Regions from separate parts of the Planococcus massiliensis genome, predicted to be linked through region 1. Evidence: riboswitches for the same ligand, from Rfam matches in the RefSeq annotation. Region 1 holds a riboswitch; each other region holds the start of a gene.
The links. A riboswitch is a leader RNA that binds a small molecule or an ion and turns the genes downstream of it on or off. The one in region 1 is predicted to bind S-adenosylmethionine.

Region 1 (5,942 bases):
ATTTGGCAGGAGGGTGCATTGGCTTATGAATTATCAAGAATTGGTTGAAAAAGAGGCATATCATCTTACTTTTCAAGGGTTTGAACAGACAAAGGGAGCAAACAAATCATTAACTGTTCGTTTCGATGGAAGCCCTAACGAAACGGAGTTGCTCATCGGGAATCCGCAGACTTTGGAACGCTGGCAAATCAGTTTTTCTTCCTATGCATTCTATTCGGCAACGTTTGAAGACTTTACAGTAGCCAAGGAACATGAAGTGTATCAAGGATATGCGTTTCGGATCTATGAAAAGTCGGATTTGATGGATCGATTAAGAACGGATGCAAACTTAGAGGTGCAAGAGAGGAATAGAGGGAAAATCTACCGGCATTATTCATTTGCCTGTATGGAACATCAGGTTGATGTGGTGTCTTGTGATGAACCCAGTACAAAAATGCTCTGTTCTTATTCCAATTAAAACAGCCGAGCTCTCCGCTTTGATGGACGAGTTCGGCTGTTTTTATGAATTAAGCTCTTTTCAGCAAGACCTTTTGCAGAAATTTCTTTGTCCGTTCTTCTCTAGGGGCTGTGAAAATATCTTCGGGCTTTCCTTGTTCGACAATGTGCCCATCTGCGATAAATACGACGCGATCCGAAACTTCTCGTGCAAAATCCATCTCATGCGTTACGATAACCATGGTTTGTCCTTCTAACGCGAGCTCTTGGATGACCGTCAACACTTCGCCAACAAGTTCAGGATCTAATGCAGAAGTCGGTTCATCAAATAATAAGAGATCCGGTTTCAGTGCGAGAATCCGGGCAATCGCCGCCCGTTGCTTTTGGCCGCCCGACAATTGTTCCGGAAACTGGTTTTTATGTTCCAAAAGTCCAACTTTTTCCAGTAATCCTTCTGCTTCACGCACCAATTCCTGCTTGTTCCGTTTTTGCACGACAAGCGGTGCTTCAATAATATTGTCAATCACGGTTTTATGCGGAAATAAATGAAAATGCTGAAAGACCATACCAGAAAATTGGCGAACATCAACTTTTTGCTTTTTACTTGGTGTTTTCCCAGTGAATGAAACATGGACATTATTGATTTGAAGTGAACCGCCTGAAGGCGTTTCTAAGAGATTCAGGCATCTCAGTAAGGTTGTTTTGCCAGAACCGGATGGGCCAATGATGCTGACAACTTCGCCTTTTTTTATTTCCAATGAAATGGATTTCAAGACTTCTACCTGTTTGAATTGCTTGCTTAAATTTTCAACTTTGATCAATTTGGAAACCTCCTATCATGCAGTGACATAGCGATTTGCTTTTTTCTCTAAATAATCTTGAAGTAAGGTGACGAGGATGCAAATGGACCAGTAAATGAGTGCCACGAGAATATATAAGGTTAGGCTTTCATAAGTTTGCCCGACCACCACTTTAGCGCGGTAGAACATTTCAGAAACAGTGATGACCATCGCTAGCGAAGTTCCTTTGATGATATCCATGAAAGTGCTCGATAGTGGAGGCAAAGCAATGCGCGTTGCCTGCGGCAAAATGATGCGCGTCATAGTTTGCCAATAGCTCATTCGAAGCGTCTCAGCAGCTTCCCATTGTCCTTTCGATACAGAAGAAATGGCAGAACGGATAATTTCGGCCGTATAGGCAGAAAAATGAATACTGATGCCGATAATGGCAGCAGTAAGCGGCTGCATTTCAATGCCGATCATGGGAAAGCCGAAATACAGGATAAACAGCATCACCAAAAGCGGAGTGCCGCGCATAAAGGAGATAAAAAGCCGGGCTGGGAGAGACAGTCCGATAAAGCGGTTCATTCGGGCAAGGGCTACAAATAAACCGAGGATCAAAGCAAATACTAGGCTGACCAGTGCAATCAAGATGGTTTGCCAAGCTCCTTCCAGAATAAAAGGAAGAGAATCAATTGCGATTTCTACATTAAAAAGATATTTCCATTTAAAGTCGGCCATTGGAAGACTCCTTTACTTAGTATCTAGAAAAGAGGAATCCAAGGATTCCTCAAAAAATGTTTATTCTTCTTCAAGCGGCTGTGTTACATCAGCACCAAGAAATTTAGTTGAAATTTCTTTCAATGTGCCATCAGCAAGAAGCTCCTCAATAGCACCGTCAAGTTTTCCTTTCAGCTCCGGGCTATCTTTCGGCATTACGATAGCACTGCTGCTGAATGAGAATCTAACATCTTCAGCCAGTTTCAATCCCGGTTTATCAAACTGTTCAAGTGAGCGCAACAAGACAAGATAGTCATTTAGCGTAGCATCGACGCGGCCGCTGACGATTTCTGGAAGCACCGTGTCAGAGCCTGTGTAGACAATCACTTCAGCCCCTTGTTCTTGAGCAAATTTTGAGTAATTGCTGGTCGCGGACCCCCCGACTTTTTTGCCTTTCAAATCTTCTACTGATTCAATGCCGGAGTTGTCACTTTCACGGACAATGGCTGAACCATATGAATGCTTGACTGGAATCGTGAAATCAAATATCTCTTTGCGTTCGTCGGTAATCGAAAAATCATTCGCGGCAATATCAATTTGGCCATTGCGAAGAGCTGGCAGCAATCCGTCAAATTCCATTTCTTTGAATTCAACTTCCAATCCAAGCTTTTCTCCTAAGGCACGAGCAAGTTCTACATCATATCCTGTTAATTCTTTTGTTTCTTCATCGTGATAGGTAATCGGGTAGTAAAGCCCTTCTGTGCCGACAACGATTTTGCCTGCTTCTTCAATTCGATCCCAAGTGTTCTGTTCCTTGTTTTCTGTTGAAGCATTCACTTCATTTGAAGATTCATTGCTGCTGCATGCAGTTAGAAATAAACCGATTACTGTAATTGCGACGAGCCATAAAAGCTGTTTGGTGTTTTTCATGTCTTTGCACCTTCCTTTTCTATTGGTTTACTTGGTTTTAAGTTAATAGAATTTTCCAGATATGAGGGCAAACAAAAAGCCTCTTCTATAAGAAGAGGCAGGCATGCGACATCACATTGATATTCTGCTCTTCTTATCTCTCAAGCTAATCAAAGCTTGTTGGATTTGGCACAGTGCTCTAAAGTGAGCCCGCTGCCGAGGTTTCGTAGGGCCAATCCCTCCACCTCTCATGATAAGAACAAATTGCTATTAAACTATGTTGACAACTGTATCATCATTATATTTTACCGTCAACACAAAATTCTGATAAACCTCATCTTATTTTTTATTAGAAGTTGTTAAACGTTCAACGATCCCCTGAATCCCCTAGCGGCATAATACGAATCCGCTCCGTTATGATACAGAAACACTTGCCCGTAGCGGAAATCACAGAAAAGGGCGCCGCCGCGATTTCTGATTTCAGCAGGAGTCTGCACCCAGCTCGATGTCTTCATATCAAATTTCCCTAGCGTCTGAAGCTTTCGGTACTGCTCTTCCGTCAGCAATTCAATGCCCATGTCCGCCGCCATGCCGACCGCGTTGTTTTCAGGCTTGTTTTTCTTACGCGATTCCAATGCTTCCGGGTCATAGCAGACGCTTCTTCGGCCAGTCGGGCTTTCTGCGGAGCAATCAAAGAAAATGAATTCATCTGCTGCAGCGTCATAATCCACGACATCCGGTTCGCCGTCAGTCCGTTCCATTTCATGGAGCGACCATAATTTGTCTTCATTCGCTTCCAGTTTGTCCTGGATTTTGGCCCATTCGAAATTTTCGTGGCGGGTGATGTTTTTCTCGAACCGCTCTTTTAACGTGTTGAGAAATGCTTCGCGTTGTTCGGGTGATAATTGCTTGCTCATGCTAATTCCTCCTTTAATGGGTTTTGCTATTGTTGGTTTTAGTATATAAGAAAGCAGCAGGGTTTTGGAGAGGTGCATCTATTTTATTTTCAGTAGAGGATTGTCTGGAGCTTTTGCAGAATAAAAGAAGCAGGAAAGCAGATCGTTTTTCATTCAGTAAATTGAAGGAGGAGTGTACGTGAATATCTTGATCCTTGGAGGCACCCGCTTTATGGGGCGATTTCTGACCGAGGCGGCTCTCAGCAGCGGCCATGAAGTGACCTTATTCAATAGAGGGAAAGCGAATCCGGATTTGTTTCCAGAAGTGGAGAAATTGATCGGCGACCGGTACGGGGATTTACAAGCGTTGAAGGGGCGGAGATGGGACGCCGTTATTGACACATCCGGCTATCTTCCATGGTCCGTTCAGGAATCTGCGGAACTGCTGGCAAAATCCGTAGGACATTACACATTCATTTCAAGCGCATCGGTTTACATCGATTTAGAATCTCCGGGGATAAATGAAGAACACGCAGTCGGCCGGCTTTCAGCGGAAAGCTGGGAGAATTGAAAACAAAAGAGGCGGAAGTTGCCATCAATGAACATTACGGTGAGTTGAAATTTTTGTGTGAACAAGAAGTGGAACGTGCATTTCCGGAAGGTGCCCTGAATATCCGGCCGGGACTTATTGTCGGCCCTCATGATTTCACGGACCGTTTTACGTACTGGGTTAACCGCGTAGCAAAAGGCGGTGAGGTGTTGGCGCCTGGACGGCGAGACAAGGAAATCCAGTTTATCGACGTCCGGGATTTGGCAGAATGGATCCTCCGGCTGGTCGAAGAACAACGGACAGGCACATTTAATGCGACCGGCCCCGACTCCACACTGACGATGGAGAAATTTTTGGAGGAATGCAACTCAACTCTTGAGAACGATGCGGATTTTGTTTGGGTGGATGAGCAATTTCTGTTGGGCCACAAAGTGGAAGGGTGGTCCGAATTGCCGCTGTGGATTCCAGACAGCATGTACATGAATGGCTTTCTTGGAGTGGATATCCAAAAAGCTTTACAGGCCGGATTAAGGTTCCGCCCGCTCACTGAGACCATTCGGGCCATCCGCGAATGGGAAATGACAAGGGAAACGGCTGAACGAAAAGCGGGGATGGATCCGGAAAAAGAGCAAGCCGTGCTGAAAGACTGGCAGCAGCGTGCGCTTTAATAGGAAAAAAACGAGTTTCCACGGGATGAAATTTATCCAGTGGAAACTCGTTTTTAATTTATTACAGTTTAATCGGTATGCGTTTTGTCAGCATGCGGGTAGCTATGATCAATACGGCAATCAAAAGGAGCGAACCGATCACGGACATCAGCAAGCTTGTTTCAGTTAAAATGTACGGAATCCAAGGGATGATGGTGCTTAAGCCTGCTTCTCCCCAGAAGAATCCGTTCAAGCTGAGGGCCACAATCGCGAGCCCGACAAACCCGAGTCCAATCAGCCAATTAAAGCGGTAATAGCCGATGCCGATCAGCCAGCCGACCAAATAATAAGTGAACACGTTCAGGAAGAAGACCCCGATGGCAGAAAACCAGCCGCTTGTCCGTTCGAAAATGGTCAGGCTGTCTGATTTCACAGGCATGGAGATGAAGTTGGAAATAAGGTGTTCGATGGCATGGATAGCAAGCGGCACCACAGTGACAGCAATTGTGAGTCCGAAAGCGCCGATGACTACCCCGAAGAACATATCTTTTCGGCTGATTCCCTGCTGGACAAAATACGCCATGAAGCCGAAAGCAGCGATGATTCCACAGACGAGCATGAAAATAGCGGCTGAGTAGCTGGAGAAGACGAAGAACCCTTCCACATTTGCGTCATTGCGATTGGCGATAAACATGCCGATGACATGGGCAAGTGTCAGAAATGAGAAAAACCAGATGCTCCATTTAAATTGCTCCAAGAAAGAATCCCTTGCGATTTTCGGATAGAGTTTGACCGATTTCATATCAGTGTACCTCCTCTGTTAAGTGGATGAATAAATCTTGCAGGGAAACCGGGCCGATTTCTAAGCCGAGCTGCTGCGCTTTTTGTTGGTCTTCTTCACTTAAAGCGCCGTAGACCATTACGGATTTCGTACCGCCAAGCTTTTGTTCGTTCAAAACTTTTAATCCGGCGACAAATGCATCGACTTGATCCGCTGCACCTGTAA
Region 2 (5,942 bases), 440 kb from region 1:
CTAAATAGCCGCCCTTGAACGCACCGTGCTTTTCCACAGCTTCGATTCCATAATGCGAGCAAGTCGGATAGAACCGGCAGCTCGGCGGTGACAGCGGCGAGATGAACCGCTGATAAAAGCGGAATATCTTGATTAACGCAGTTTTCATAATCGCTCATCTTCTTTCAAGAGGGTATTTCCTTATGTTTATTGTAGGCAGATTGGAGGTATAAATAAAGTATAAGAGCTTATCAAATACAAATGGAGAGTGATTTTAATGTCAGCAGAATTAAACCACGAATTAAACGTGCAAGTCGCAACATGGTCAGTAGCCTATACGAAATTACATAATTTCCATTGGTACGTAAAAGGCCCGTCATTCTTTACGCTTCACGTGAAATTTGAAGAATTATATAATGAAGCGACGCTTCATATGGATGAAATTGCAGAACGTTTGCTTGCGCTTGGCGGCAAACCGGTTGCAACGATGAAGGAACAGCTGGAGCTTTCAGTCGTTGAGGAAGCGACAAGCAAAGAAACGGCAGAAGAAATGGTCGATATCATTGTCAGCGATTACGATAAAATCATGAAATCATTGAAAAAAGGCATGGAGCTTGCAGCAGCGGATGGGGACGACATGACAGAAGATATGTTGAACGCGATCCACCAGAACTTAGAGAAGCATTCTTGGATGCTTTCTGCATTCTTAGGCGAAAAGAAGTAAAATAGAAGGACTCGGGCGTACACTTTAACGAGTGTACGCTTTTTTGATGGCAAAGAGGTGAAATGATGAAATATACAGATTTAAACGGACTGCCCTGTGAACTTTCTTTTGTACCCGGAAGCTTTGAAATTCCAAGCAAGCATGTGCTGGTGATTGCTAAGCACGAGGGAAAATGGCTAATGACCGACCATCCACAGCGTGGAATCGAATTTCCGGGCGGTAAAGTGGAAGCGGGCGAAAGTTTAGAGGCAGCCGCCGCCAGGGAAGTATATGAAGAAACAGGAGGCGTAGTGGAAAAGCTGGAATGGTTTGCCGCATACGCCGTTTATGACGAGCCAGCTTTCTGCAAAACGGTTTTTGCTGCCAAAGTGGAGCGAATCGATTCGGTAAATTTGTTGGAGACAAAAGGCGCCGTATTGAAAGAGACATTAGAGGACACAGGAAATTTCAGTTTCCTTATGAAAGATCCTGGAATGCTGAAAATTATGGAGAAGGTGAAAGCGCTTGGAAAATGGGAAGATTGAATCGGCGAAACGTTATCCTTCGCCTAATCCGCAAGTCAAGTTGACGGAAATCGTTTATTGGTCGGAAGGCCTTAAAGTAAAAGGGCTGCTCGCTGAACCGGTGAATAGGGAAAGCACGAGCGGCATCCTGTATTTAAGGGGCGGCATCCAATCGATCGGTATGGTGCGCCCGGCTCGTATTGCGCAATTTGCGTCATACGGATTTACCGTGTTTGCGCCTTATTACCGTGGGAACCGCGGCGGAGAAGGGCGCGACGAATTTGCAGGGGCAGACCGCTGGGATGCGGTCCATGCCGTGGAGGTGCTCAAGCAGAAATGTCCAGGGCCGGTCCATCTATTGGCATTTTCACGCGGCGGCATCATGGCGCTTTGGACAGCTGTCTTGCGGGATGATATTGCTTCTGTGGTGACTTGGGCAGGCGTGACGGATACCGTGCTCACATATAAAGAGCGCCCGGATATGCGCCGCATGATGAAACGCTTGTACGGCGGTACCCCAAACACAGCCTTGACTGCGTTTGAAGAACGGAATCCATTGCTTCGGATTGAAGAAGCACATATGCCATTCTTAATCATTCACGGGCTGCAAGATGAAAATGTTTTTCCTGCGCAGGCCTATTTATTGGAAGAAGCGTTGAAGATGAATGATCAACCGCATGAAACCTGGTATTTCCCGGAATACACGCATTTCTTCCCGCCGGCAGCGAACCGCAAAGTGGCAAAGGCATTGACTATATGGATGAAAGAGCAGGAAAAAAGTTGACCGATTGGAACCAGGAAATAAAAAAGAAGCTCTCCATATTAACTGGAGAGCTTCTTTCCGTTTTTTTGCTTATGACAGTGGAGCCGGTCCGCCAAGTTGGCTGATCGCTGGATCAACTGTGCCGAACTTTTTGAAGTTTTCTTGGAACTTAGATGAAAGTTCTTTTGCTTTTTGATCGTATGCTTCTTTGTCTGCCCATGCATGGCGCGGATTTAACACTTCAGTCGGAACTCCTGGAATTTCTTTTGGAATTTCCAAGCCGAAAATTGCTTCTTTTTCGGTTTCAATGTTGTGCAATTCGCCTTTCATGGCTGCACGCACCATCGTCCGTGTGTAAGAAAGCTTCATGCGGTTTCCGACGCCGTATTCGCCGCCAGTCCAGCCTGTATTCACTAGGAAAACATCGACATTGTGATCGTCGATTTTCTCACCCAGCATTTCAGCATACACCGTTGCGTGAAGCGGAAGGAATGGTGAACCGAAGCATGTTGAGAATGTTGCTTCAGGTGCCGTGATTCCGCGTTCTGTACCGGCAAGCTTCGATGTATAGCCGCTTAGGAAATGGTACATCGCCTGTTCTTTTGATAGTTTGCTGATCGGAGGCAAGACGCCAAATGCATCCGCCGTCAAGAACACGATCGTTTTAGGGTGTCCGCCTACAGACGGGTCTACAATATTATCGATTGCTTGAATCGGATAAGCTGCTCGTGTATTCTCAGTTAGGGAACCATTGTCATAATCAGGGATGCGCGTTTCCGGATCCACTACAACATTTTCAAGAACCGATCCGAAACGAATCGCGTCATAAATCTGCGGTTCGTTTTCACGCGATAAATTGATGGTCTTCGCATAGCAGCCGCCTTCGATATTGAAAACGCCGTTATCCGACCAGCCGTGCTCGTCGTCGCCGATCAATTTGCGGTCGCCGTCTGCGGATAAAGTCGTTTTTCCTGTACCAGACAATCCGAAGAATAACGTAACATCGCCGTCTTTGCCAACGTTCGCTGAGCAGTGCATAGGAAGAATGCCTTTTTCCGGCAAGATATGGTTCATAATCGAGAAGATGGATTTTTTCATTTCGCCTGCGTATTCTGTTCCGCCGATCAAAATGATTTTCTTTTCCATCGAAACGATGATGAACGTTTCAGAATCTGTTCCATCAACCGCAGGATCCGCATGGAATGTCGGTGCATAGACAACCGTAAATTCCGCTTCGTGCGCAGCCAGCTCTTCTTTTGTCGGGCGAATGAATAGTTGATGCGCAAACAGATTGTGCCACGCGTATTCATTGATGGTTTGGATCGCCAAGCGTGATTCGTGGTCTGCGCCGGCAAAGCCTTTAAATACATATAACGCATCTTTTTGCTTCAAATGGTCGATGACTTTCGCATACAAATTCTCGAAAATCTCAGAAGAAATCGGGCGATTGACATTGCCCCAGTCTATTTTGTCTCTCGAAATCGCTTCATCAACGATGTACTTATCTTTTGGCGAGCGGCCTGTATATTTGCCGGTTTCAGCTGCTACAGCGCCTTCTCGAGTCAATACCGCTTCCCCACGGGATGTTGCAGCTTCCACTAATTGTGGAACTGATAATTGGACGTGCACGTTTTGGCCATTTAAAAGATCCTTTAGGTTGTTTTTAATATTCACTGGATTCATTTATATGTACCTTCCTTTTCGGTTATTCCCATTGCGAATGGGGAGGATGTATATTCGAAGATTAGTATAACACATTGTATTAAATAGTCTATACTAATAACGGGTGGAATCGAAAAAAACGAAAATAATGTGCTTTTTGAAGGCCAATAAACCTATAATATCTTTTATTCAAACGGATGGTCATTAAAACGTTGACATCGCTTTGCACATTCCGTATGATGAAAAATTGAACGGATACTCTTATTCCGAGCTGGTGGAGGGGTCAGGCCCAATGAAACCCGGCAACCTGCTGCGATTTGCAGCGATGGTGCCAAACCTGTAGCAAGGCTTTTAGGCCTTGGATGATAAGAGTGAAAGGTGCTGCTGATGATTTCTCCTTTCCTCATGCAAATGATGGAAGGGATTTTTTTATGAAATTTTGCCCTTAATCCTCGTGTGCAAGAGCCACAACGGCTTAAAGTTCAATCCCTTTTGGGAACGGACTTGACATGGGAAACGAGTACCGTATCAATTTCGAGAGCAATCTCGCAGGATCTAAGGAGGAACACATTTTGACAAACCGTCGATTATTCACGTCAGAATCAGTAACAGAAGGGCATCCGGATAAAATTTGCGATCAGATTTCAGACGCCATTTTGGATGCCATTTTATCAGAAGACCCAAATGCACGCGTTGCATGCGAAACAACCGTAACGACTGGACTCGTTTTAGTCGCAGGAGAAATCACGACTTCTACGTATGTTGACATTCCGAAAGTCGTTCGTGAAACCGTTCGCGAAATTGGCTATACCCGTGCAAAATACGGATTCGATTCTGAAACAAGTGCCGTTTTGACAGCGATTGACGAACAATCACCGGACATTGCTGCCGGAGTCAATGTAGCGCTTGAATCGCGTGAAGGCCAAATGACAGATAAAGAAATGGACGATATCGGAGCAGGGGACCAAGGCTTAATGTTCGGCTATGCAACAAACGAAACCGAAGAATTCATGCCGCTTCCGATTGCTTTGGCGCATAAATTGGCGCGCCGCCTTGCAGAAGTGCGGAAAGAAGAAATTCTTCCTTACTTGCGCCCGGATGGGAAAACGCAAGTAACGATCGAATACGATGAAAACAATAAACCATTGCGTGTAGATACGATTGTCATTTCGACGCAGCATCACCCAGAAGTGACGCTTGAGCAAATCCAGCGCAATCTTAAAGAATATGTCATCAACGAAGTGGTTCCTGCACACTTGATCGATGAAGAAACAAAATACTTCATTAACCCGACTGGCCGTTTTGTTATCGGCGGACCACAAGGAGATGCCGGCCTTACAGGACGCAAAATCATCGTAGACACTTACGGTGGCTATGCACGCCACGGCGGCGGAGCTTTCTCCGGGAAAGACGCAACGAAAGTGGACCGTTCGGCAGCTTATGCCGCTCGCTATGTAGCGAAAAACATTGTCGCAGCCGGCCTTGCTGAACGCTGTGAAGTGCAGCTTGCTTACGCAATCGGCGTCGCACATCCCGTATCAATTGCCGTTGATACATTTGGAACAGGCACAGTAGAAGAAAACAAATTGATTGAGCTTGTGCGCGGAAACTTTGATCTTCGCCCAGCAGGCATCATCAAAATGTTGGATCTTCGCCGTCCAATCTACAAACAAACGGCAGCTTATGGCCACTTCGGCCGCACGGATATCGACCTTCCGTGGGAGCGCACGGACAAAGCAGCTGCTTTGAAAGAGCAATCCGCCCAATAATAAAGAGAAAAGACGGCTGAGCGAATTTTGCTCAGCCGTCTTTTTTTCTATTGAAGCGATTTATAGTAAGCGCCTTTTTCAGCGTATTCGCGGACGATGCGCTGCATGTCTTCGATGTCTTCTTCGCGCAGCTCGCGCACCACTTTTGCCGGCCGCCCAAATGCCAGCATGCCAGGAGGGATGACTTTGCCTTGCGGAACAAGGCTGCCAGCGCCGATAAATGCACCTTCTCCCACTTCTGCTCCGTCTAGGATGATGGAACCCATTCCGATCAGTGCCCCTTTGCGGATTTTACAGCTATGCAAAGTCACTTGATGGCCGATGGTCACTTCGTCTTCCAAAATCAGCGGGTTCCCCGGGCTTTGGTGAAGCATGCACAGGTCCTGGATATTGGTTTTCTTGCCGATAATGGTAGGTGCGACATCGCCGCGGATGACGGTATTGAACCAAACCGATGAATCTTCACCGATTACAACATCGCCTGTAATCGTTGTATGGTCAGCGATAAAAGCCGAAGGATGAATAGATGGATGCTTGTCTTT
Region 3 (5,942 bases), 2.0 Mb from region 1:
CAGCTGCAGTTCAAAAGCATCGCGGGACGGGATAATCACACCTAAATTCGGATGCGGCTCTTCCCCAAACAAGGTAGGATCGATGTCATATCCGCCTGCTGCAAACAAACCGTCGATATGTTCGGCAATCTGCTCAATTTCCTCTTCTCTCCGCAAATGCGGGAGCATGATTGGCAGCCCCCCTGCCTGCATAATAGCTTCGGTATCAGCCTGCTCGATTGAATAATGGTCGTGCCCTAATTCTTTTGATGCGGTAATTCCAATAATCGGTCTCATTCTATATCCCCCATTACTTTATCTGAATATAATAAACATACAGAATAAATCGCTAAATTACTAGCTGATTCATTGAAGTTCTTTTTTTTCACGCTAAAAAACCATGGAGCATTGAAGGCTCTCCATGGCTTCCCTTAAATTTGCATAAGGTTTTTAACGAACTTCTGCTTTCTCCAAGGAAAACTTTTTTCCATGATGATGGGCAGGCAGCCGGTCCCCTTTGCCGAACAGGCGATCACGCAATGTGCTCCCTTCGTATTCAGCCCGCAATAAGCCCCGTTCACGCAAAATCGGCACCACCAATTCGATAAAATCTTCGAATGTTCCCGGTGTTATGGCGTAGGCAATATTAAAGCCGTCCACTCCGGCTTCTTCCACCCATTGCTCCAAAGTATCAGCGACCTGTTCAGGTGAACCCACCGTATATGCACTCATGCCGCCGATTCCCACAAATTCCTTGATGTCGTCTACTGTCCATTTCTTTTCCGCATCAATTCTTGTGAAGTTTTCCAACGCTGATTGGATAGAGTCATTCTCAATGTATTCCAAGGGCTGGTCAGGGGCATAGCTCGACAAGTCAATTCCCGTCCATCCGCCGAATAAAGCAAGCGCCCCTTCATGGCTGATATGTTTTTTGTACTCTTCGTATTTTGCCCATGCTGCTTCTTCCGTTTTTCCGACAATCGGCGTCAGCATCGTTAAGATCTTCACTTCTTCACGGGACCGGCCTGCACGTTCGATCTGCTCATGCAATTTATCCACTGACCGCTTTGCGGCTTGGATGGTCGGCGCCCCGATAAAGACGCATTCTGCATTCTGTCCGGCAAACTCCACTCCTTTTTTGGATGCCCCCGCCTGATACAGGACTGGCGTCCGCTGCGGGGAAGGTTCCGTTAAATGGGCGCCGGGCACTTTATAATATTTCCCTTCATGATTGATGTCATGGACTTTTTCCGGATCGGCGTAGATGCCATTCACTTTGTCCAAAACAACGGCGTCTTCTTCCCAGCTGCCTTCCCACAGCTTGTAGCAGACTTCCAAATATTCTGCCGCGATATCGTAGCGTTCATCGTGTTTCACTTGATCCTCCAGCCCGATATTGAGCGCAGCGCTTTTTAAATAGGAAGTGACGATGTTCCAGCCGACGCGGCCATTCGTCAAATGGTCCAATGTCGACATCCGGCGCGCAAATGTGTAAGGATGTTCGTGAGTCGTCGAAGCGGTAACGCCGAAGCCTAAATGTTTTGTCACGGCAGACATCAATGGCACGACTAACGCAGGATCGTTTACCGGAGACTGTGCACCTTGCCGCACTGCCGCATCGCGTGAGCCTTTATAAACATCGTAGGTTCCGAGTACATCTGCCAGAAAAATGGCGTCAAAACCGCCGCGTTCCAAAAGCTTTGCCAATTCAATCCAATATTCGCTCGTCTTATACGTATGAGAGCGATCTTCTGGATGTGTCCATAATCCTGGGGATTGATGGCCGGCACAATTCATGTCAAAAGCGTTCAAGTAAATCCGTTTTTTCGCCAATAGCTTCTCCTCCTCAAAAATCCTTTTCGTTTTAAGCGCTCGTGACAGGCTGTCTTTCAATAATCTCCAAGAAATAATCCAGCTGTTTTTTCAAACGCTGCTCCACTTGGGCTTCAATGATCGGCTCATGCGGATTCGTTTTATCAATTTGGCTGTCGACTAAGTAGATTCCTTTCAAATTTTGTCCCTTCAAGTTCGCAAGCAGCGGTTTTAATGTATATTCAAGCGCTAAAAGGTGAGCGGAACTGCCTCCCGTCATCAACGGCAAGACCGGAGTCGCTTGCAGAACATCCTGCGGCAAGAGATCAATCAATGCTTTTAGCACACCTGAATAGGCTGCTTTATAGACGGGTGATCCTACAATAACGCCCCGTGACTGGTGGATTAACGCGCTGATTTCATCGATAGCCGGACTATCGAAACGCCCTTCGAACAAATCGTCTTTCAGAACGTCTCTCACTGAAATATGGGTGACCGAAATTCCTTTCCTCTCCAATAACCCTCCTAAATGCTTTAATACTGTTTCAGATCTGGAGTCCTTTGAAGGGCTGCCTGATAAAATTACAACTTCACTCATCTGATTCTTCCTCTCTGATTAAAATTTTATTCAAAAATGAAAAATGGCCTCCTTTTCTCGATATCAAGAAAAGAAGGCCATTAAATCTAATAGGTCCTGTCCTTATCTCTCAAGAAAAAATCTTCTTGCTGGAGTTAGCACCTTTCTGACAATGTCAGAGGTTGCTGAAGCGTCAACGGGCCAGTCCCTCGGCTTCTCTGGATAAGTTTATTCGATTAATGCCTATCATAATACTAGGGATTAGGGGTGTCAAGCTTTAAATTTATTATTCTGACTCTTCGCTTTCAGATACAGCCAAATGCCCGCTGCTCCCAAGGCAGCAGCCAGATAGCCGTAAATGGGAATTGGACTGGCTGACATAAAAGATGTAAACGCCTCATAATTCCCGTTAAAATAATGCCCAATGCGGAGCATAGCAAAACACCACGGGTAAATGCCGATAAAAGTCAGCACCGCATATTTTCCAAGCGGAATTTTACTTATGCCAGCCAAATAGGAAATGTAGTTGCCGATGCCGAATGGCCGCGAAATCGCAATGCTCCATATGCCGTAGCGGCGAAACAAATCGGATGCTTTTTTTAACCCTTTATGGAATTTTCTCTGAAAGATGTTTTGGAATTTATTGCCCAGGAAATAGGGAATCAAACACGCCAGGTTGTACGAAGCTGCCAGTCCTGCCGACAACCAAGCGGTGGCCGGCAAGTCGTGATTCAATAATCCGCCATAAGCTATCACCAGCGCCACTCCAGGAAACGGCAAAGAAGATCCTTCCAAAAACATGACGCTGAATAATCCTTTCATCCCCAAACTTTCGAGAAAAGCCAGTATTCCTTCAATCATACCGCCCACTCTCCAGTCCTTTAATTGCCCACTAAAATCTTTTCGAGCTCCATGTAAATTTCATCCGAGTTCTTCAGGCTCAAAGAATTTTTATAAGCTTTAATGCGCTTCTGGAAACGCCCAATGGCTTCCTCATCCGCCAAAGTTTCGTCTAGAAAATCCATCAGCCTGCGTCCTTCAGGCACTGCAAACACCAGTTTTTCCTCCAGCAAGTAAGCCAGATTGATTTCCTCCTGGCCCGGAAGAGCCGCCGGAATAAAAATCGGCAACTCTTTCCGCAGCGCTTCGCTGACGGTGACGCCTCCCGGTTTTGTCACAAGAGCATCCGCTTTGCTGTACAGCTCATTCATCATTTCCTTTGAAGAAATGTAGGGGATCGCATGGATCGCCGGATGGTTTAAAGCGGTAATTTTCTGCTGAAGTTTTTTGTTGGTTCCGCATAGAACTTGAAAATTCCATTTTTCCTCGTTAACCTCTTCATCCAGCTGGTTCAAGACTTCGCTCAGTCCCGTGCTTCCTCCGGAAACTAAAACGGTTAGCCGTTTAGTGGAATGCCGCTCTTCCTGACGGCTGAACTTTTCACTTACCGGTATGCCTGTCACAAAAATACGGTTTTCCGGAATTCCATAGCGCTGGCATAACGCTCCTTTTATCGCTTCGTTTGGAGCAAAATGATATTCGATGCATTCTCTTCCCCATACATCATTCACAAAAAAATCCGTGTACACATTCAGGCAAGGGACTTTGCATTTTCCTTGTTTCTTCAACTTATTGATGAAAATCGACGGAAACCCATGTGTGCAAATGATTAAATCGGGTTTTTCCCTTTCTAAAATCTCGCTGACTTTTTTCATGAAAAGCCATTCATACGTTTTATGGCTCTTTTCTTTTGACGATTTATAGGCAAATTGCCGATAAATCCATGCATACGAATTGGGTGCTCTCCGTATCCAATTTAAGTAGGCCTTAACAGTTACCGATTCCACTTTTGCATTCCATTCGCTCAATAAATCCACCTTTTTGCATTGGACTTCCCCAGTATGGTCTCGGATGAATTCACTCATTGCTTCCGCCACTTGATGATGGCCGGAAGGCATACTGTTCAATAGCGGAAATATCAGTACTTTTTTCATGTTATAGAGCCTCCATCAACATAGTATTTTCCATTTTGCATGGCTGTTCAGAAACCAATGGCGGATAAGACGATAAGGGGCCACTATAAGCAAGCTGCAGAAAATCCGCACAGAAAATATCTCGCGGCATCATTAATCGGGAAGGCTTTTGCGAAATTTCGATTCTGCCTTGACGCAGCACTTCTGCTACAAATTGGGAGCAGAAAAACGAATTCTCGCCTCCGAACCCGCGTTTCACCACCACTCCAAACAATCCTGCCACATTGTATTTGTAGCGGTCGCGCTCCTGTTCCATGGCAAACACGAAGTTCTTCATCGCTTTGAGCCCCTTAGCATCAACCGGGCATTTGAAAATTGCACAATGTGCACGCTGAAATAGATGGTTGTGCATGTCCTCTTTTACAAAGCCGCCGTTAAAAGCATTGTCTGCATTTTTTCTGCCAAAGCTGTACACCTCTGTCAAATCAGAACTGAACGCTAACGATACGTGACTGTAAGGATGGCGTGTATACGCTTTGATCATTTTCGATAAAGGAGTTTTGGTATCCGTGAAAATAATATAGACATCCATTGCTTCATCTCCTCTTAAGCTGCCTGTCCCAGCAACGTTTAATAAGTTATTCTCAGTTTAGCCTCAGCAGAAAATAACAGCATCGGGCGCTGGACTTTTTCCTTGCAGGACTTGAGGCGTAGATAGATGTAAGCAATTCTGATTCATCCAAAGAAAAAAAGAGATGCATATCTGCATCTCTCTTCAGCCTTCCCATTGCACTTTGGTGGAATAAATCAATTTTTCTCCTATAAAAATCAAACATTGTGCTTCCAGGCACTTGATGCCGATGGAAACTTTAATATCTTCTGTTTCTCCGTCTTCATTTTTCAGCTTGCCGAACAATCTTGAACTCAGGGCAAAACCGATTTGCTCATCCTGCAGAACGCCATCTACATAAAGCTTTTGGCTCCTTAAATTTTTCTCTACCCGGATATTGTGCAATTTGTATCGGATTTTCCAGATATCGTTCATCTCTTCGCCTCCTGCTTCTGCTTTTAAAGACAGTATATCATCAAAAGTTCAGATAACTTAAAACAGCCTCCTTTCGCCGCAAAACGAAAGGAGGCTGTCATTTTTTACGCTTCTGCTTCTTGTTTCCTGATCTCTCTCTTGCCTTCAGTTTCTGCTACATAAACGGCACATGCCGCATCGCCTGAAATATTGACCGCAGTTCGGGTCATATCCAATAGACGGTCAATCCCGATTACCAAACCGATTCCTGCTACCGGAAGGCCTACACTGCTCAATACCATCGCAAGCATGATAAGGCCGACTCCAGGAACCCCTGCTGTACCGATACTTGCGAGTACCGCAGTCAAGACAACTGTCGCCAGTTCCATAGCCGTCAAATCGATGCCGTAAGCTTGCGCGATGAACATCGTTGCTACGCCTTGCATGATCGCTGTCCCATCCATATTGATGGTTGCGCCAAGCGGCTGCACAAACGAACTGACTGACTTCGGAACACCCAAATCTTTTTGAGCTACCTCCATCGAAACCGGCAGGGTAGCCGTACTGCTTGACGTAC
Region 4 (5,942 bases), 370 kb from region 1:
GCATTTTCGTAAGCGTTCAAGTCGCCGTCAACTGCGTTGATCGTTTTCGAAATGGAAAGATAGAATTTCATCATTTCCTGTTTTACATCCCCATTTTGCTCAGTTGTTTCTTCTGTTTCTTTATCGGTTGAAGCTTTTTCATCAGAAGCTGTATCATCGCTGCAAGCCCCTAAGAATAATGCAGCCGAAAAGCCGATTGCAAGTAGTTTTTTCATGATGTTTTCCCCCTTGGTATCATAATCCTTCCATATAATAGCATAAGCCTATAAAAGCGTATATAGTTGGGGGAATAGCCGGAATAGAGCGAATTTCAAATGTATTCTAAACCTTTTTGCCGTTTGCGAAACGGTCGACAATCATGGCCAATGCTCCGTCGCCTGTTACGTTTGTGGCTGTCCCAAAACTGTCTTGGGCCATATACAAAGCAATCATTAAAGCAATCATTGTCGGATCAAATCCAAGCATCACTTCAAGCAAACCAAGCGCCGCCATAACGGCCCCGCCAGGAACGCCGGGAGCAGCGATCATCGTCACGCCAAGCATGAAGATGAAAGGCAAAAACGAAGTGAAAGAAGGCGTTTGGCCACTTAAAAAGAGAACTCCAATTGAACAAGAAACCAAAGTAATGGTGCTGCCGGACAAATGAATCGTCGCAAACAGCGGCACTGCAAAATCTACAACTCGTTCGTTCGCTCCAGTTTTCCGGGCTTGTCTTACCGTTACCGGAATGGTAGCAGCAGATGACTGCGTTCCAAGAGCCGTGAAATAAGCGGGCAACATTGTTTTCAATAAGAAAAAAGGATTTTTCTTCGTCATTGCGCCTGCTGCTGAATATTGAAGCACGAGCATGACCCAATGCAAAATGAGGATCAGGACAAAAACGACAGCGAACAAGGAAAGAATTTTCGCTACCGCGCCGCCGTATGCCATATTGGCAAAAATTCCGAAAATGTGGAACGGCAACAATGGAATGATCACATAAGTGATTACTTTCTCAATGATGGACTGAAACTCTTCGAAAAATGAGAACATCGTCTTGCTGCCAGTCGAAGCCATTCCGATTCCCAGCAAAAACGCTAAAATCAATGCTGTCATGACGCCAAAAACCGGCTCCATCGGCATATCGATAAAAGAGGTTGCCAAAGATTCTGCCGGATCGTCCACACCGCTCATGGAACCTTTCTCCATAAAGTTCGGCAAAATGGAACTTGCTGCAAAGAATGCAAGGATTCCGGCAACAATTGTCGAAGCATAGGCAAAGCCTGTTGCTAGCCCCAACAGTTTTCCAGATCCTTTTCCCAGCTTCGCAATGCCGGGAGCGATAAAACCAAGAATAATGAGCGGTACAACAAAATTAAGAAAATTTCCGAAGACGGCCGTAAATGTCGCAAAGATGCGCGCCATCCATTCAGGCGCAAATGAACCGATCAAGACGCCCAAAGCAATGGCTAAAATAATTCGCGGCAATAAGCCGATTTTAAACTTCATGCGATTGTCCTCCCTAGATGAACAAATGTATATTTTATTATCTAAAAATAGCACAGAGCGCACATAATTGTAACCCATTCTCCTATTCTCGTAATATTTTCATTATTCTACAAACGATATTTTTCTTTTGTTTAGCTATAATTTCCCATAAAAAAAGAAGGCTCAATTTTACTTGGGCCTTCTTTTTGGCAGTGATCAGTCAACCGGTACGACTGAACCGCCCCACTCTTCCAAGATAAAATCCTGGATTTCTTCTGATTTCAATACGTCAACCAAAGCTTTCACGTTTTCACTGTCTTCATCGCCAGCTCTAACAGCAATCACGTTTACGTATGGAGACTCAGAACTTTCCAAAGCAATGGCATCTTCCAGCGGGTTCAATCCGGCATCAATCGCATAGTTCGAGTTGATCAACAACGCATCGCCTTCGCCAGATTCGTATAATTGAACCATCAATGCTGCTTCGTAGTTTGCATCAAATTCAAGGTTTTTCGGGTTTTCCACGATATCGCTCACTTCAGCTACTGTCTTATCGACGCCTTCAGCTAAAGTGATCAACCCTTCTGCTTCAAGAAGCGATAAGATCCGGCCATGGTCGGCTACCGAGTTGCTCATTAGAATTGTTGCGCCTTCAGGCAGTTCTTCTAATGATGCATACTTTTGTGAATAAACGCCGATTGGCTCAATGTGGATGCCGCCGGCGTTTTCAAAATCATAGCCGAATTCTTCAATTTGAGACTCCAAGTACGGGATGTGCTGGAAGTAGTTCGCATCAATTTCTTCTGAATCCAAATCCTGGTTTGGCAGGATGTAATCTTGGTACGTTTCAATTTCCAAGTCAATGCCTTGCTCTTCCAGAATCGGTTTGGCTTTTTCTAAAATTTCCGCGTGCGGTACGTTGGATGCCCCGACTTTTAATGTGCTCGACTCTTCGCTTGATCCGCCGTTGTCGCTTCCGCAGCCCGCTAATGCCAGTACGGATAGTAATGTTCCTGCTACAAGTTTCTTCATGTTTGTGATCTCCCTTTTTTCTAAAATGTTTTATGGTTAACGCTTATCTGAACGAGTGGTCATCCAATCGCCGATAAATTGAATTGCAAACACAATCACCAAGATCAAAATTGTCGCCATCAGCGTGACATCTTCACGGCTCCGTTGGAATCCATCAAGGAAAGCCAAAGTCCCCAGTCCACCGGCACCAATAATGCCGGCCATCGCCGTGTATCCGACAAGCGCGATAGCGGTAACGGTAATTCCTGAAAGCAGCGCCGGCTTGGATTCCGGCAAAAGCACTTTGCGGATAATCGTCCACGTGGTCGCTCCCATTGAGCGCGCAGCTTCAATGACGCCTTTGTCAATTTCTTTTAACGCAATCAACACCATGCGTGCATAAAACGGAGCCGCACCGATAATCAGCGCCGGCAAAGCCGCGTTCGGTCCGCGAATGGTGCCGATCAGGAATTTTGTAAATGGAATCAATAAGATAATGAGAATAATAAACGGAATAGACCGGAAAATATTGACAAATGCACCGGTCAGCCAATTGACGATGCTATTTGCCCATAATTGTTTTGGTGCTGTCAAAAAGAGTACGATTCCGAGAACCAGCCCAATGACAAATGTGAAGAACGTGGACATGGCCGTCATGTAAAGCGTTTCAAGCGTCGCTTCCCACATGTTCTCCCAATCAACGTTCGGGAATAATGATTCAACCATTTGACATCACCTCCGTTTGAACGCTTTCTGCATTCAAGTAAGCGAGCGCCTCGCTAATTTCCTGGGCAGAGCCTTTCATCTGTAAAACCAAGGTTCCGTAAGCGCCGCGCTGCGTATGGGCGATGTTCCCTTGCACGATGTTGACATCGACTGGATACTTGCGGATCAGCTGGGTTAAAATCGGCTGTTCGGTCTGGTCGCCGACAAAAACCAATTTGACCAATTCGCCCGTCGGATACAGCTTCCGCAGATTTTTTATCGTTTCCTGGGAGTCTTCCGTATCTGTCACCTGAGCCACAAACCGCTTTGTAATTTCTGCTTTCGGCGACTGGAAAACTTGCAGCACATCGCCGAGCTCTACTACGCGCCCGCCTTCCATTACAGCTACCCGGTGGCAAATCTTCCGGATGACGTGCATTTCGTGGGTAATCAAAACAATCGTCAATCCGAGCCGCTTGTTGATATCGACCAGCAATTCGAGAATCGAGTCCGTTGTTTGCGGATCCAGTGCAGAAGTCGCTTCATCGCAAAGCAGCACTTCCGGTTCGTTCGCGAGGGCTCTTGCAATGCCGACCCGCTGTTTCTGCCCGCCCGACAGCTGGGATGGATACGCATTTTCCCGTCCTTTTAAACCGACCAATTCGACCAGTTCCAACACGCGCGCATCTCGCTTGTTTTTCGGCACACCTGCGATTTCAAGCGGAAATTCAATATTCTCTTTGACCGTGCGCGACCACAGCAAGTTGAAATGCTGGAAAATCATGCTGACTTTCTGCCGGGCTTTGCGAAGTTCGCTGCCTTTTATCGCCGTGATGTTTTGGCCATTGATGACAACCGATCCGCTTGATGGTTTTTCCAAACCGTTCAATAACCGGATCAACGTACTTTTACCGGCGCCGCTATAGCCGATGATGCCGAAAATTTCACCGGCTGCAATGGACAAGTCCACATCATCAACGGCGGTAAGGGCCCCTTTTCCTGTATCGAATACCTTCGATAGTTTTTTCAATTCAATCATCTTTTACAACTCCTGCCCCCAAAAATAAAAAACCCTTCTGCGCACCATTGAGCAGAAGGGTGAACGTGCAATAACACGATAACCGTTCTCTCATCTTCCAAAGTCAGACTTTGTGTGATTTGGCACCATTTCATTTTCATGACGGTTGCCGGGCTTCATAGGGCACTTCCCTCCACCACTCTTAATAAGAGTTACGCTATTTAATTAGTAATCAGAAATTCAATTTACCATGCAGGGGTTTATTCGTCAACCGTTTTTAACTTTTCGTATAAAAAAGGCACCGAATGAAACGCATAGATCTTTTCCTTCAATCGGCCATTCTCTGTAATGAGGAGGCATGGCACGCTTTCGACTTGATACAAAGAAGCAATTTCCTGTACATAATTTAAATTCGCTTTGCCCAAGCGGACATTCGGGACCAGTTCTTTGACGACATCCATCATCTTAGAAGCAACCTGGCAGGTGCCGCACATGGGCGTATATAAATAGTAAGCGGCTGATTGATGGGTGTTCTTTTCTTTCAGCCATTCTTTATGTGTCCATTCATTCATCTTGTTCATCCCTCGGTTACTAGCTTATTGACTTGAACATTTGCTGAAATCAGTACGTCCAGCAAGATCCGGATCGGTGTTGCCGCCACTTCCTTATAGCTTCGGTTGATATAGAAATGCCGGGCTTCCGGAAATTCCCGTTTAACTAGTTTCCGGAGCTGTTCACCTGATTTATCCGCGTCTACCAGAATGATGATATCCAGATCCTCATAAGGCAGCAGCAATTCTTCAAGCCTTGACGCACTTACTGTACCATTTGTGCATAGAATCGTCACGGGTTCTGCAATGAGCGGTGCAATTCGGGTTTTGTCGCTGCGCCCTTCGACCACGATCACCTTTTCCATAAGACTACACCTCACAGGAAGTAGATAGCTGCCTCAATTTGCAAAAGCTTTTAAGCATGAGTTCATACATCTTATTATAAAACGATTGCTGGATTTGTTCTAGGATCCTGCCTATTCAAATTTGGGGATGAAAAAAAGCGCCCGAAAAGGCGCTTTGATTTTATTCATTGATCATTTCTTTGTATTGGTCTGCAGTCATCAATTCGCCAACTTCAGCTTCATTCGGAGATTCGATTACCACCATCCATGCTTGTTCGTATGGAGACTCGTTCACATGTTCCGGATTGTCTTCGAGTTCCGCGTTCACTTCGATGACACGTCCACTGATTGGTGCGTATAATTCTGATACCGTTTTTACCGATTCAACGCTGCCGAATGGCTCATCTTTCTTAATTTCGTCGCCGATTTGCGGAAGCTCAACAAAAACGATATCGCCAAGTTCAGCTTGTGCAAAATGCGTAATGCCAATGCGGGCAGTGCCGCCTTCTACTTTTACCCATTCATGTTCTTTTGAATAACGAAGTTCTTGTGGTGTACTCATCGAAATCCCTCCAGATATGTAGTTAACTCAATTTCAGTTTGACATAAACCCCATTGAAATACAAGATTTCAAATGCGTCAGAGCCAAGCATTCTGATAATCCGCTTCCTTGAACCCAAGCGTCGTTTTCTGGCCGTCAAAAGCCAGCGGACGTTTAATCAGCATGCCGTCAGATGCCAGCAATTCCAGCTGTTCGTCTTCGGACATATTGAATAACTTTTCTTTCAAGCCAAGCGATCGGTAGATCATGCCGCTAGTATTGAAGAATTTCTTCAATTCCATGCC

Region 2: it holds a riboswitch for S-adenosylmethionine, as region 1 does, so the genes downstream of both, metK (methionine adenosyltransferase) here and BN1080_RS13285 (transporter substrate-binding domain-containing protein) in region 1, are expected to answer to the same signal.
Region 3: it holds a riboswitch for S-adenosylmethionine, as region 1 does, so the genes downstream of both, ssuE (NADPH-dependent FMN reductase) here and BN1080_RS13285 (transporter substrate-binding domain-containing protein) in region 1, are expected to answer to the same signal.
Region 4: it holds a riboswitch for S-adenosylmethionine, as region 1 does, so the genes downstream of both, BN1080_RS11385 (methionine ABC transporter ATP-binding protein) here and BN1080_RS13285 (transporter substrate-binding domain-containing protein) in region 1, are expected to answer to the same signal.

The regions. Positions count from the first base shown of each region.
Region 1 is NZ_CCXS01000001.1:2,657,446-2,663,387, reverse strand. Features, by position in the region: gene BN1080_RS13300 (hypothetical protein) at 26-457, shown strand; gene BN1080_RS13295 (amino acid ABC transporter ATP-binding protein) at 507-1,256, opposite strand; gene BN1080_RS13290 (amino acid ABC transporter permease) at 1,272-1,955, opposite strand; gene BN1080_RS13285 (transporter substrate-binding domain-containing protein) at 2,016-2,864, opposite strand; SAM riboswitch class I at 2,995-3,103, opposite strand; gene BN1080_RS13280 (DUF4256 domain-containing protein) at 3,203-3,760, opposite strand; gene BN1080_RS17385 (NAD-dependent epimerase/dehydratase family protein) at 3,939-4,310, shown strand; gene BN1080_RS17380 (NAD-dependent epimerase/dehydratase family protein) at 4,307-4,957, shown strand; gene BN1080_RS13270 (hypothetical protein) at 5,019-5,738, opposite strand; gene BN1080_RS13265 (ATP-binding cassette domain-containing protein) at 5,740-5,942, opposite strand, start outside.
Region 2 is NZ_CCXS01000001.1:2,215,983-2,221,924, reverse strand. Features, by position in the region: gene yidD (membrane protein insertion efficiency factor YidD) at 1-148, opposite strand, end outside; gene BN1080_RS10970 (Dps family protein) at 257-703, shown strand; gene BN1080_RS10965 (NUDIX domain-containing protein) at 769-1,227, shown strand; gene BN1080_RS10960 (alpha/beta hydrolase family protein) at 1,208-1,990, shown strand; gene pckA (phosphoenolpyruvate carboxykinase (ATP)) at 2,060-3,652, opposite strand; SAM riboswitch class I at 3,890-4,003, shown strand; gene metK (methionine adenosyltransferase) at 4,204-5,400, shown strand; gene BN1080_RS10945 (gamma carbonic anhydrase) at 5,448-5,942, opposite strand, start outside.
Region 3 is NZ_CCXS01000001.1:621,523-627,464, reverse strand. Features, by position in the region: gene BN1080_RS03155 (gamma-glutamyl-gamma-aminobutyrate hydrolase family protein) at 1-276, opposite strand, end outside; gene BN1080_RS03150 (LLM class flavin-dependent oxidoreductase) at 430-1,812, opposite strand; gene ssuE (NADPH-dependent FMN reductase) at 1,844-2,389, opposite strand; SAM riboswitch class I at 2,489-2,597, opposite strand; gene BN1080_RS03140 (DedA family protein) at 2,639-3,229, opposite strand; gene BN1080_RS03135 (MGDG synthase family glycosyltransferase) at 3,250-4,362, opposite strand; gene BN1080_RS03130 (hypothetical protein) at 4,364-4,933, opposite strand; gene BN1080_RS03125 (hypothetical protein) at 5,117-5,386, opposite strand; gene BN1080_RS03120 (dicarboxylate/amino acid:cation symporter) at 5,491-5,942, opposite strand, start outside.
Region 4 is NZ_CCXS01000001.1:2,282,755-2,288,696, forward strand. Features, by position in the region: gene BN1080_RS11365 (hypothetical protein) at 1-215, opposite strand, end outside; gene BN1080_RS11370 (dicarboxylate/amino acid:cation symporter) at 322-1,488, opposite strand; gene BN1080_RS11375 (MetQ/NlpA family ABC transporter substrate-binding protein) at 1,684-2,499, opposite strand; gene BN1080_RS11380 (methionine ABC transporter permease) at 2,536-3,204, opposite strand; gene BN1080_RS11385 (methionine ABC transporter ATP-binding protein) at 3,197-4,222, opposite strand; SAM riboswitch class I at 4,310-4,413, opposite strand; gene BN1080_RS11390 (thioredoxin family protein) at 4,462-4,773, opposite strand; gene BN1080_RS11395 (ribonuclease M5) at 4,779-5,117, opposite strand; gene gcvH (glycine cleavage system protein GcvH) at 5,278-5,658, opposite strand; gene BN1080_RS11405 (arsenate reductase family protein) at 5,736-5,942, opposite strand, start outside.